3 regions of the Priestia sp. J2 genome follow, and region 1 is predicted to be linked to each of the others. Evidence: riboswitches for the same ligand, from Rfam matches in the RefSeq annotation. Region 1 holds a riboswitch; each other region holds the start of a gene.
What was found. Region 1 has a riboswitch for S-adenosylmethionine ahead of LJY09_RS06365 (bifunctional homocysteine S-methyltransferase/methylenetetrahydrofolate reductase). Riboswitches for the same ligand answer to the same signal wherever they lie in the genome.

Region 1 (3,281 bases):
CCCACGCTGAGATATTTTTAACAACGGCACTCATAGGAATATCAAGTTGAAATGAATAAGGCAAATTGGAAAGGGCAAGATGAGTAGAAACAAGCATAAACGTAAGTACACATCCTCCTATTACGGCCCCTTTTTTGATCACGCTCTTATCTTTCACGGAGCTTCCTAATGGAACTAAAACGGCCTGAGCCAAAGCTAGATTTAGGGAAATATATAAAAAGGGACTAACCGCCCACTTCCACTGTGTGACGAGCGTTAAGTCTGGCTTCGTTTGAATCAGTGAGAAATAGCTGACATTTGGCACAAAGATGATAAAAGCAAATGAAAGCATCATCGGCACAACAAGAGAATTAACCATTAAAATACCGTTAATTCCTCTTGCGATAAATATATAAGTTAAAACAATTGTACAAATCATCCCAACAGGAGGCCACAGCCCGAACTGTTCTTTTCCTATTGCCCCCGTACTCGCTAGCATGACTGAAGTTACTCCAAATAAAATGACGATCATTACACCGTTTACCGCTTTTCCAAGTACATCACCAAATAAATATGTATTAAGCTGCTGATAAGAAGAAGCCCCAATTGCGTGCGAAAGCAGCATCATTTTCGAACCTAGCCAAATAAAAAACAAGCCGCTGACCAAAATTCCAACCATTCCAAGTTCCCCGTACTGTGTAAAAAATTGAACAATTTCCTTGCCTGTTGCAAAACCGGCTCCTACAACGGTGCCTACATACGTAGCAGCAACCTGCAGCGTGAGTTTCCACCTTTTCATGCCCATCACCCTTCTACCCTTCATAGTTCACTATATGTAGAAACGGTTAAAAAAAGACGAGCCTTTTATATGTAAATCCTCGCCTCACCCGGTGCTGTTCCTTTTTCGTTTTTTTATTTCCTTCTTGTTTTTTTCATGAAAACCCTTTATCCCTTAACATAACGGCAGTTTTCAAACAAAATATACGGATATTTTCCCTTTAGCTTTTAAATTTTCCTCAATATTTGCTGGAAATTCACAATTTACTGTTGTATAATTTCTAAAAATCAGATAAATTATTAAATAAGTATTCTTTCTATTTAAAAAAATATGTTTCAATTATATACAATTGATTCTTATCATGAGAGGTGGAGGGACTGGCCCTTTGAAACCTCAGCAACCAGTCGTTAGAGACATGGTGCTAAATCCAGCAAGCAATTTATTGCTTGGAAGATAAGAAGGCGAAAAAAGTCTTCTTCTTAAGAAGACTTTTTCTATTTTATCGGCATATTGCATAAAACGAATCACTCGTGAAATAGAAGCGGAACAATTTAAGGAGGTTTTGACATGGGGTTACTTGAAGATTTAAAGTCTAAAATTTTAATTGGGGATGGTGCCACTGGTACCCTCCTTTACTCACACGGTATTGACAGCTGTTTTGAAGAACTAAACATCACCAAACCAGAAGAGGTTTCTCGTATTCACAGAGCCTATGTAGAAGCTGGTGCAAACGTTATTCAAACAAATACGTACGCTGCTAATTATCAAAAACTTGCCCGTTATGGATTAGAAGATTCAGTCAAAGACATCAATGTTGCTGGTGTAAAATTAGCGAAACAAGCTGCAAACGATCAGGCTTACGTGGTTGGTACACTCGGCGGAATTCGTTCTTTCCAAAAAAATGCTATTAGCTTAGAAGAGGTTAAGCGAAGCATTCGTGAACAAATGTTTTGGCTTTTAAATGAAGGCGTGGATGGCCTTTTATTTGAAACATACTATGATTTCGAAGAATTAAAGACCGTTCTTACACTAGCAAGAAAAGAAACGGATAAGCCTATTATTACCCACGTTTCCCTGCATGATATTGGCGTACTGCAAGATGGGCGTCCTTTAGCAGATGCATTAAAAGAATTAGAAGACTTGGGAGCAGATGTTGTCGGGCTAAACTGCCGTTTAGGTCCTTATCATATGATTCAGTCTCTTGAAGAAGTACCGCTTCCTGATCGTGCTTTCTTATCTGCTTACCCTAATGCCAGCCTTCCGGCGTATGTGGAAGGCAAGCTGGAATATGAAACGAATGAAGACTACTTTGTAGAAAGCGCGCGTTTATTCCGCGAACAAGGGGTTCGCTTAATTGGAGGATGCTGCGGTACAACACCAGCTCACGTACGCGCCATGTCGTCTGCCTTAAAAGACCTGCCTCCGATTACAAGCAAAGTCGTTAAAATGAGACCAGCCGTTACGGTTCAAGAGCGTGAGCAGCAGGATAAACCTCATATGCACGAAATTGTGAAGAAGCGCCGCTCGGTTATCGTCGAGCTGGATCCGCCTAAACAGCTTGGTCCGACGAAATTTTTAGAAGGCGCAAAAGCACTTGATAAAGTCGGCGTAGATGCTATTACATTAGCTGATAATTCTCTTGCCTCACCTCGCATCAGCAACTTGGCAATGGCAACACTGATGCAACAAGAAACAAAAGCACGACCGCTTATTCATATTACCTGTCGCGACCGAAATTTAATTGGACTTCAATCTCATTTAATGGGACTTCATACGCTAGGAATGAATCAAGTGCTTGCAATTACCGGTGATCCGTCAAAAGTTGGCGATTTCCCTGGCGCCACTTCGGTTTATGATTTATCTTCATTTGACTTGATTAGTTTAATCGCTCAGTTTAATGAAGGACTATCTTATTCCGGCAAACCGCTTGGTCAAAAAACCAATTTTTCCATTGCAGCTGCCTTTAACCCAAACGTGCGTCACTTAGACCGAGCCGTTCAGCGCTTGGAAAAGAAAATCGACTGCGGGGCTCACTATTTCATTACTCAGCCTCTCTATTCAACTAAGCAAATTGAAGAGGTATATGAAGCAACCAAACATTTAACAACACCGGTATACATCGGGATCATGCCGTTAACAAGCGCAAGAAATGCTCGATTTATTCACCATGAAGTACCTGGAATTAAATTATCAGAAGATATTCTAGAACGTATGGACGCAACGGGAAATGACCGGATTCGCGGTGAAGTCGAAGGCCTTGCGATTGCAAAAAACTTAATTGATACAGCATATGAGCTATTTGACGGTATTTACTTAATTACGCCGTTTATGCGCTATGAAATGACCGAAATTCTAACACGCTATATTCATGACAAGCAACTCGTTACATCAGAAAGGAAGATATAAATGAGCTCACTTATCGAACAACAACTAAAGAAGCGAATACTCGTCATCGATGGAGCAATGGGAACGATGATTCAAGATGCTGATTTAACCGCTGAAGATTTTGGCGGCGAAGAATATG
Region 2 (3,281 bases), 930 kb from region 1:
ATTTTATTATGCGGAATTGAAATCGGAGGAGCGGCTTATGCACTTAAACAAAATGAGACACTTTGGAAGGAGCTAGATGAAAAAAAGCCGACTGATTTTTTCAAACAGTAAAAAACCCTTAAAAAGAATGTTCTTTTTAAGGGTTTGATATTACGCAGCTTCTTTAGATGATTTTGATTTTTTATTTAAACGAGGAAAGCCAATTACAATCGCAATGATACCGCAAACCGCTGTTAACATTGGATAGAATGTAAATGGAATAATCTCAATTGGTGAAACTTTAGCAAATCCTGCTGCTAGAAGCATTTGTGCACCGTAAGGGATAAGCCCTTGAACGCTGCATGAAAACAAGTCGAGCAGACTGGCTGATTTACGATTATCAATTGAATACTTATCAGAGATTTCTTTCGCTAACGGACCTGCTGTAATAATTGAAATCGTGTTATTAGCCGTGGCTAAATTGGTTAAACTTACTAATCCAGCGATGCTGAATTCTCCGCCTTTTTTTGTTTGAATACGTCGTGTTAATAGGTTCAATAAGAACTGAATACCGCCGTTATAGCGAATGAGTTCAACCATTCCGCCAATTAACAGAGATAAAATAATTAATTCCGACATTCCGCCAATACCTTCTGTCACAGTTTTAGCAAGAGAAGAAAGCGTGTAGCTTCCGTCAGCTAATCCAATCACGCCGGCTAATACAATTCCTCCGGTTAAAATGCTTAATACGTTTGCACCAAATATGGCAGCAACGAGTACGCCGACATAAGGCAAGATTTTAAACCAGCTAAAATCTTTAATTTCTACTGATGACGTATTGCCTAGCGTCATTACAAGTAATAAAATCACTGTAACAATCGCTGCAGGAAGGACAATAAAAAAGTTTACTTTTAATTTATCTGACATATTTGTTTTTTGAGTACGAACTGCCGCAATGGTCGTATCAGAGATTACGGATAAATTATCTCCAAACATTGCACCACCAACAACAGCAGCAATTGCCAATGTAATGGATACATGCGCCTGCTCACTGATTCCTACAGCGATAGGCCCTAACGCAGCGATCGTTCCCATTGACGTTCCCATCGAAATTGAAATGAATGCGCCAATAACAAAGATTCCGACTACCACTAAGCTTTGCGGAAGCGCAGACAGAGCTAAGTTTACCGTTGAATCAACAGCTCCCATGCCTTTAGCGACTTCTGAAAAAGCACCTGCTAAAATAAAAATAAGTACCATAATAATGATATCAGGATGCCCTGCTCCTTTAGCAAAGCGTTCCACTTTTACATTAAGTGAATCTTTGCGGTTCATAGCCAGCGCCACAATGGCTGCAATGATAATAGCTACTAATACAGGCAGCTTATAAAAATCTCCCGTTATAATTCCTGATCCGACAAACAGGACTAAAAAGACGCCCAGCGGTAACAGCGCCCAGCCGTTTCCTTTTTGTTGTTCCATTCTTAACACCTCTTGTTTACGTAATAAAAAAAGACCTCTTCTTATTGATAAGAAGAGGTCTCTTATTTGTATCATAAGATTACCCTTCTCATCTTCCAAACGAAACATCGTCTGCTGGATTTGGCACCGCACTGCGTACAGCCAGTTGCCGAGACATCGTAGGGCCAGTCCCTCCGTCTCTCTTGATAAGAAGTTTGTAGTTGTTTTAAAAATAGTCTTTCACTACTGTAATCTCTTTTTATTTAATTGTCAAATGCTATTTTAGAAAAATATATAGTGTGAAAATTCTCACATCAATTAGCTACGTCACGTTTTAAAAACGCCACCCATGCTACCCCCATAAAGAAGACAAAGTGTGCAACTAAGATGAAGATTGAAAATGGAATTGTCATTCCGTCAAACATCGTCTTCATTCCGTCCATATACTGCACAAAGTTTGTGTTGGCGAACAGTAAAAATTTCCCCCACCATAGACCAAACTGTGATACTATCCCAGTTACTGCTTTCGCCCCAATACTTACGACAATAGCTAGACTTGAAGCAAGCGCGCTGTTTCTAAATAAAGACGACAGCATGAATGCGAACGTCATCATCATAAACGTTTCCATATACGCGCTGTCATACGTAAGCGTAATGTTTTTAAGCAGCTGCGCATCTCCTTCTAGACTGGCAAATCCAAAGAACAATGCTCCCCATACAAACGAAAAAAGCAAATAGCTCAGCAAGTAATACAAGCTAATTAAAACGAGCGTTATGTACTTGGACGTTAAAATCGTTGAACGTCTAGCAGGGCGAATTAAAAGAAGCTTAATGGTACCCGCTTCAAACTCTTTTGCAACCATTGATCCTCCAACAGCAAGCGCGAAAAATTGAACGAGGATCAGCATGCCTGCACTAAATGACAGGAAATTCAATATGTTGTCTTCCGTTCCTGCGCTGTTTGCTACTTTCTTCATTAAAAGAGCCATACAAAGAGTTAAGATGCCGATTGTAATAAACGTGACTTTTGTACTTCTTTTGTAAAACCATTTCATATGTTCATTTTGAATTAACTTAAGCATGGTGCTCTCCCTCCGTAACGGACATAAACGAATCTTCAAGCGTCTCATACACAGGAGTGATTCGGTAGACTAAAATATCGCTGTCCACTAATTTTCTATTTACAGCTGGAATTTGTTCTTTTACAATCGCCACGTCGATAATATGTGATCTCATCGTTACTTCAAATTCTTGTGATAAAAGATCCGCTGCTTTTTGCGCGTCAGACACCTCAAATTCTACGTACATTCCTTGGTCTTGACGATTTGGAGATAGATCTTGAATGGCTTTTAACTCACCGTCTTGAATAATGCCAACGCGGTCACATAATGCTTCTACCTCTTTTAATAAGTGGCTCGCGATTAAGATTGAAATTCCTTCTTCCCTGCAAAGCGTTTGTAAATATGTACGAAATTCTCTCATTCCCGCTGGGTCTAGACCATTTGTTGGTTCGTCTAGTAAAAGCAATGCAGGCTTATGTAAAATGGCTTGAGCTACTCCTAAACGCTGTCTCATCCCAAGGGAATACGTCTTCACTTTTGCATGAATGCTGTTTTCAAGCTTTACTAAAGCAATCACTTCATCCAAGCGTTCTGATGTGACCCCTTCATGCATATTCGCAAAGTGTTTTAAATTTTGATAGCCCGTCAGATAATCATAAAACTCAGGGTTTTCAATAATCGCTCCAATTGATTTCATAGCTGAAGTAAACTGTTCTTTTAAAGGAAACCCATTGACGGTAATTGTTCCCTTTGTTTCTTTAATGAGTCCTACTACGGTAC
Region 3 (3,281 bases), 120 kb from region 1:
TTTCAAGCAAAATGAAGAAAATTCTGAGCAAAATGGAGATACAAATGAAGAAGATTCTATGCAAGAGTCAACTACAGTAGATAGAACCGGAGGTCGCACGGATGGCCGTACTGGAGACCGTACCGGAAGACGTACCGGAAGACGTACAGGAGGTCGCACAGACGATCGCTCGGGAGGACGCCGTACGGGTTCACGCTCTTCAACACCAGGTGAAAAAGTTATTAAAACGAAAAATTATCGTTGGAAAGCATGACGAACTGGAACGTAAAAGGTGCTTATAAAGCACCTTTTCTATCATATAGGAAAAAGGAGGAGAATGAGAATGAGTATGAATCATTATATTGATAAAATTGTTGAAGTCGATATATCAGGGAAAACAACGTTTATAGGAAAACTTGTTGATCTCGGGTTAGATGTAATGGTTTTATATAATGGACATGATTATTTGTATATTCCTCTTTTACACATACATCGCTTGCGAGAGGTTTCAGAAGAAGATTATACACCTTTACGAACCATAGAAGAGAACTTAATAGAAGAAAGTCAGCGGATTTCTTATCGTAATATTTTACAGCAGGCAAAAGGAAAATTTATTGAAATTTATGTAACAGGAGGAAAATCATTGCATGGCTATATTACAAGCGTGCTGAATGATTATCTTGTGTTTTATTCTCCAGTATATAAAAATGTCTTTGTTTCTTTACATCATTTGAAATGGCTTACCCCTTATAGTAATGAGTTAACCCCTTATTCTTTAAGTGACAAAGAGCTCCCAGTAAGGCCTGCCTCTGCACCTTTTGTCAGAAACTTTGAAGAGCAGCTTAAAAAATATGAAAATCAACTGGTCGTATTAGATTTAGGGGATCAATCAGAAAAAATTGGCGTACTTAAAGAAGTTTCTAATAATATTGTTGAACTAATTACGGCAAATGGAGAAAGTATGTACTGGAAGTTAGCTCACGTAAAATCTGTGCACTTGCCTTAGAAAAAGAGACCTTGGTGTCGTCTCTTTTTTTATGTGCTTATCAGGACAAGTATATTGAATAAACAAATGAGATGATTTAAATTTTTTAGAAAATTATGTTGACAATAAAGAAAATCTTTATTAAAGTTAGTAACAACAAACGTTAACCACCAACAATTATATAGAACTCTTATCAAGAGTGGCGGAGGGACTGGCCCTGCGATGCCCGGCAACCATCAAATGAAACATTCATTTGAACGGTGCTAATTCCTGTGGAACATCAGTATTGTTCTAACAGATGAGAGAAATCGTGTATAAACGAACACTCTTCCATCTGTGAAGAGTGTTTTTTATTTTGAGTTAAGGAGAGAAATAGATGAAAATTGAAACTTTATTAGTTCGTTCAGGAGTAGGTCGTGACCCTTCAACAGGTTCTATTACAACACCCATTTACCAAGCATCAACATTTGCTCATCCTGCTTTAGGGCAAAGTACGGGATTTGACTATGCACGTACGGCAAACCCTACTCGTACAGCATTGGAAGAAGCAATTGCTGCTTTAGAAAAAGGCGAAGTAGGAGTAGCATTCGCTTCAGGAATGGCGGGTGTAATGGCAGTTTTAGCACTATTTAAAAACGGAGATCATTTAATTGTATCAGAGGATTTATACGGAGGAACGTACCGAGTACTAAATGAAATCTTTTCAGAGCAAGGAATTACTGTTTCGTACGTCAACACAGCCCATCTCGAGCAAGTAAAAGATGCGCTTCGTCCCAACACGAAAGCTCTATTTATTGAAACACCTACAAATCCAATGATGCACGTGACTGATTTGCCAGAAGCAATTGCGTTAGCTAAACAGCATGATTTGCTTACTATCGTTGACAATACATTCATGTCCCCTTACTATCAGCGTCCTTTAGAGCTCGGAGCAGATATTGTGATACATAGTGCAAGCAAATACATTGGGGGTCATAATGATGTAGTTGCTGGTCTTGTAGTCGCTCGATGTAGTAGCTTAGGAGAGAAAATTCGTTTTTATCAAAATGCAGCTGGGGCAATCTTAGGTCCACAGGATAGCTGGCTGTTATTGCGCGGTATTAAGACGCTAGCGCTTCGTATGGAAAAACATAACGAAAACGCACTGAAAATTGCAAATTGGCTTACTGCTCATGATCTCGTGGAAAAAGTGTATTACCCTGGTCTTGAAACACATCCGGGCTATGAAATCATGAAGAAACAAGCAACTGGATTTGGAGGCATGATTTCTTTTGCTGTCTCACACCCTAACATCGTGTCAGTACTTTTAGAAAATGTTAAAGTTATTACATTTGCAGAAAGCTTAGGAGGCGTGGAAAGTTTAATGACATTCCCAGCTCGTCAAACACACGCTGATATTCCGGAGGAAATTCGAAATCGTGTCGGAGTAACAAACTGTTTACTTCGATTATCAGTTGGAATTGAGCACGCAGATGATTTAATTAAAGATTTGAAGGAGGCATTTGATGCATACCAACAATAATAAACATAGATTTGGTACGAACTTAATTCATGCAAATACAGGAATTGACGGTCATTTTGGAGCGGTTAACGTACCTATTTATCAGGTATCTACATTTAATCAAGAAGATGAGACGAACAACGGCCGCTATGACTATTCTCGTTCAGGAAACCCAACGCGTGAGGCTTTAGAAAACACTATTGCTCAGCTAGAAAATGGATACGCTGGTTTTGCTTTTTCATCAGGTATGGCTGCTATTTCATCGGTGTTATCTATTTTTGAATCAGGAGATGAAATTTTAGTTTCACACGATACGTACGGCGGGACATATCGTGTATTAACACGACTATTTTCAAAGTTTGGTATCAAAACAACTTTTGTTGATACAACGAAGGTTGAGAAAGTAGAAGAAGCTATCACAAAAGATACGAAGGCTATTTATATCGAAAGCCCTTCAAATCCATTTTTACAGGTAACGGATATTAAAGCAGTAGCAAGTTTGGCGAAGGAGCACAATCTCCTTACAATTGTGGATAACACGTTTTTAACACCTTATCTACAGCAGCCGATTGACCTTGGTGTAAATATTGTCATTCATAGTGCTACAAAATATATCAGCGGCCACAGTGACGTCATTGGCGGTTTAGTTGTAGTAAGCGATGAAAAGCTAGCGGAAGAAGTAAAGTTTGTACAAAATGCTTTTGGTGCTATCTTGGGGCCACAGGATTGTTTTTTACTGCTTCGAGGCATTAAGACATTAAAAGTTCGTTTAGATCAGCAGTTAAAAACAGCGCTGCAGTTTGCAAAGTGGCTTGA

Region 2: it holds a riboswitch for S-adenosylmethionine, as region 1 does, so the genes downstream of both, LJY09_RS10955 (Na+/H+ antiporter NhaC family protein) here and LJY09_RS06365 (bifunctional homocysteine S-methyltransferase/methylenetetrahydrofolate reductase) in region 1, are expected to answer to the same signal.
Region 3: it holds a riboswitch for S-adenosylmethionine, as region 1 does, so the genes downstream of both, LJY09_RS06970 (trans-sulfuration enzyme family protein) here and LJY09_RS06365 (bifunctional homocysteine S-methyltransferase/methylenetetrahydrofolate reductase) in region 1, are expected to answer to the same signal.

What each region holds. Positions count from the first base shown of each region.
Region 1 covers NZ_CP086208.1:1,250,013-1,253,293, reverse strand. The annotation lists gene LJY09_RS06370 (YkvI family membrane protein) at 1-778, opposite strand, end outside; SAM riboswitch class I at 1,111-1,217, shown strand; gene LJY09_RS06365 (bifunctional homocysteine S-methyltransferase/methylenetetrahydrofolate reductase) at 1,325-3,163, shown strand; gene metH (methionine synthase) at 3,164-3,281, shown strand, end outside.
Region 2 covers NZ_CP086208.1:2,176,967-2,180,247, reverse strand. The annotation lists gene LJY09_RS27635 (hypothetical protein) at 1-111, shown strand, start outside; gene LJY09_RS10955 (Na+/H+ antiporter NhaC family protein) at 151-1,461, opposite strand; SAM riboswitch class I at 1,547-1,653, opposite strand; gene LJY09_RS10950 (ABC transporter permease) at 1,755-2,522, opposite strand; gene LJY09_RS10945 (ABC transporter ATP-binding protein) at 2,515-3,281, opposite strand, start outside.
Region 3 covers NZ_CP086208.1:1,365,375-1,368,655, forward strand. The annotation lists gene LJY09_RS06960 (hypothetical protein) at 1-253, shown strand, start outside; gene LJY09_RS06965 (hypothetical protein) at 323-985, shown strand; SAM riboswitch class I at 1,152-1,269, shown strand; gene LJY09_RS06970 (trans-sulfuration enzyme family protein) at 1,341-2,486, shown strand; gene LJY09_RS06975 (trans-sulfuration enzyme family protein) at 2,470-3,281, shown strand, end outside.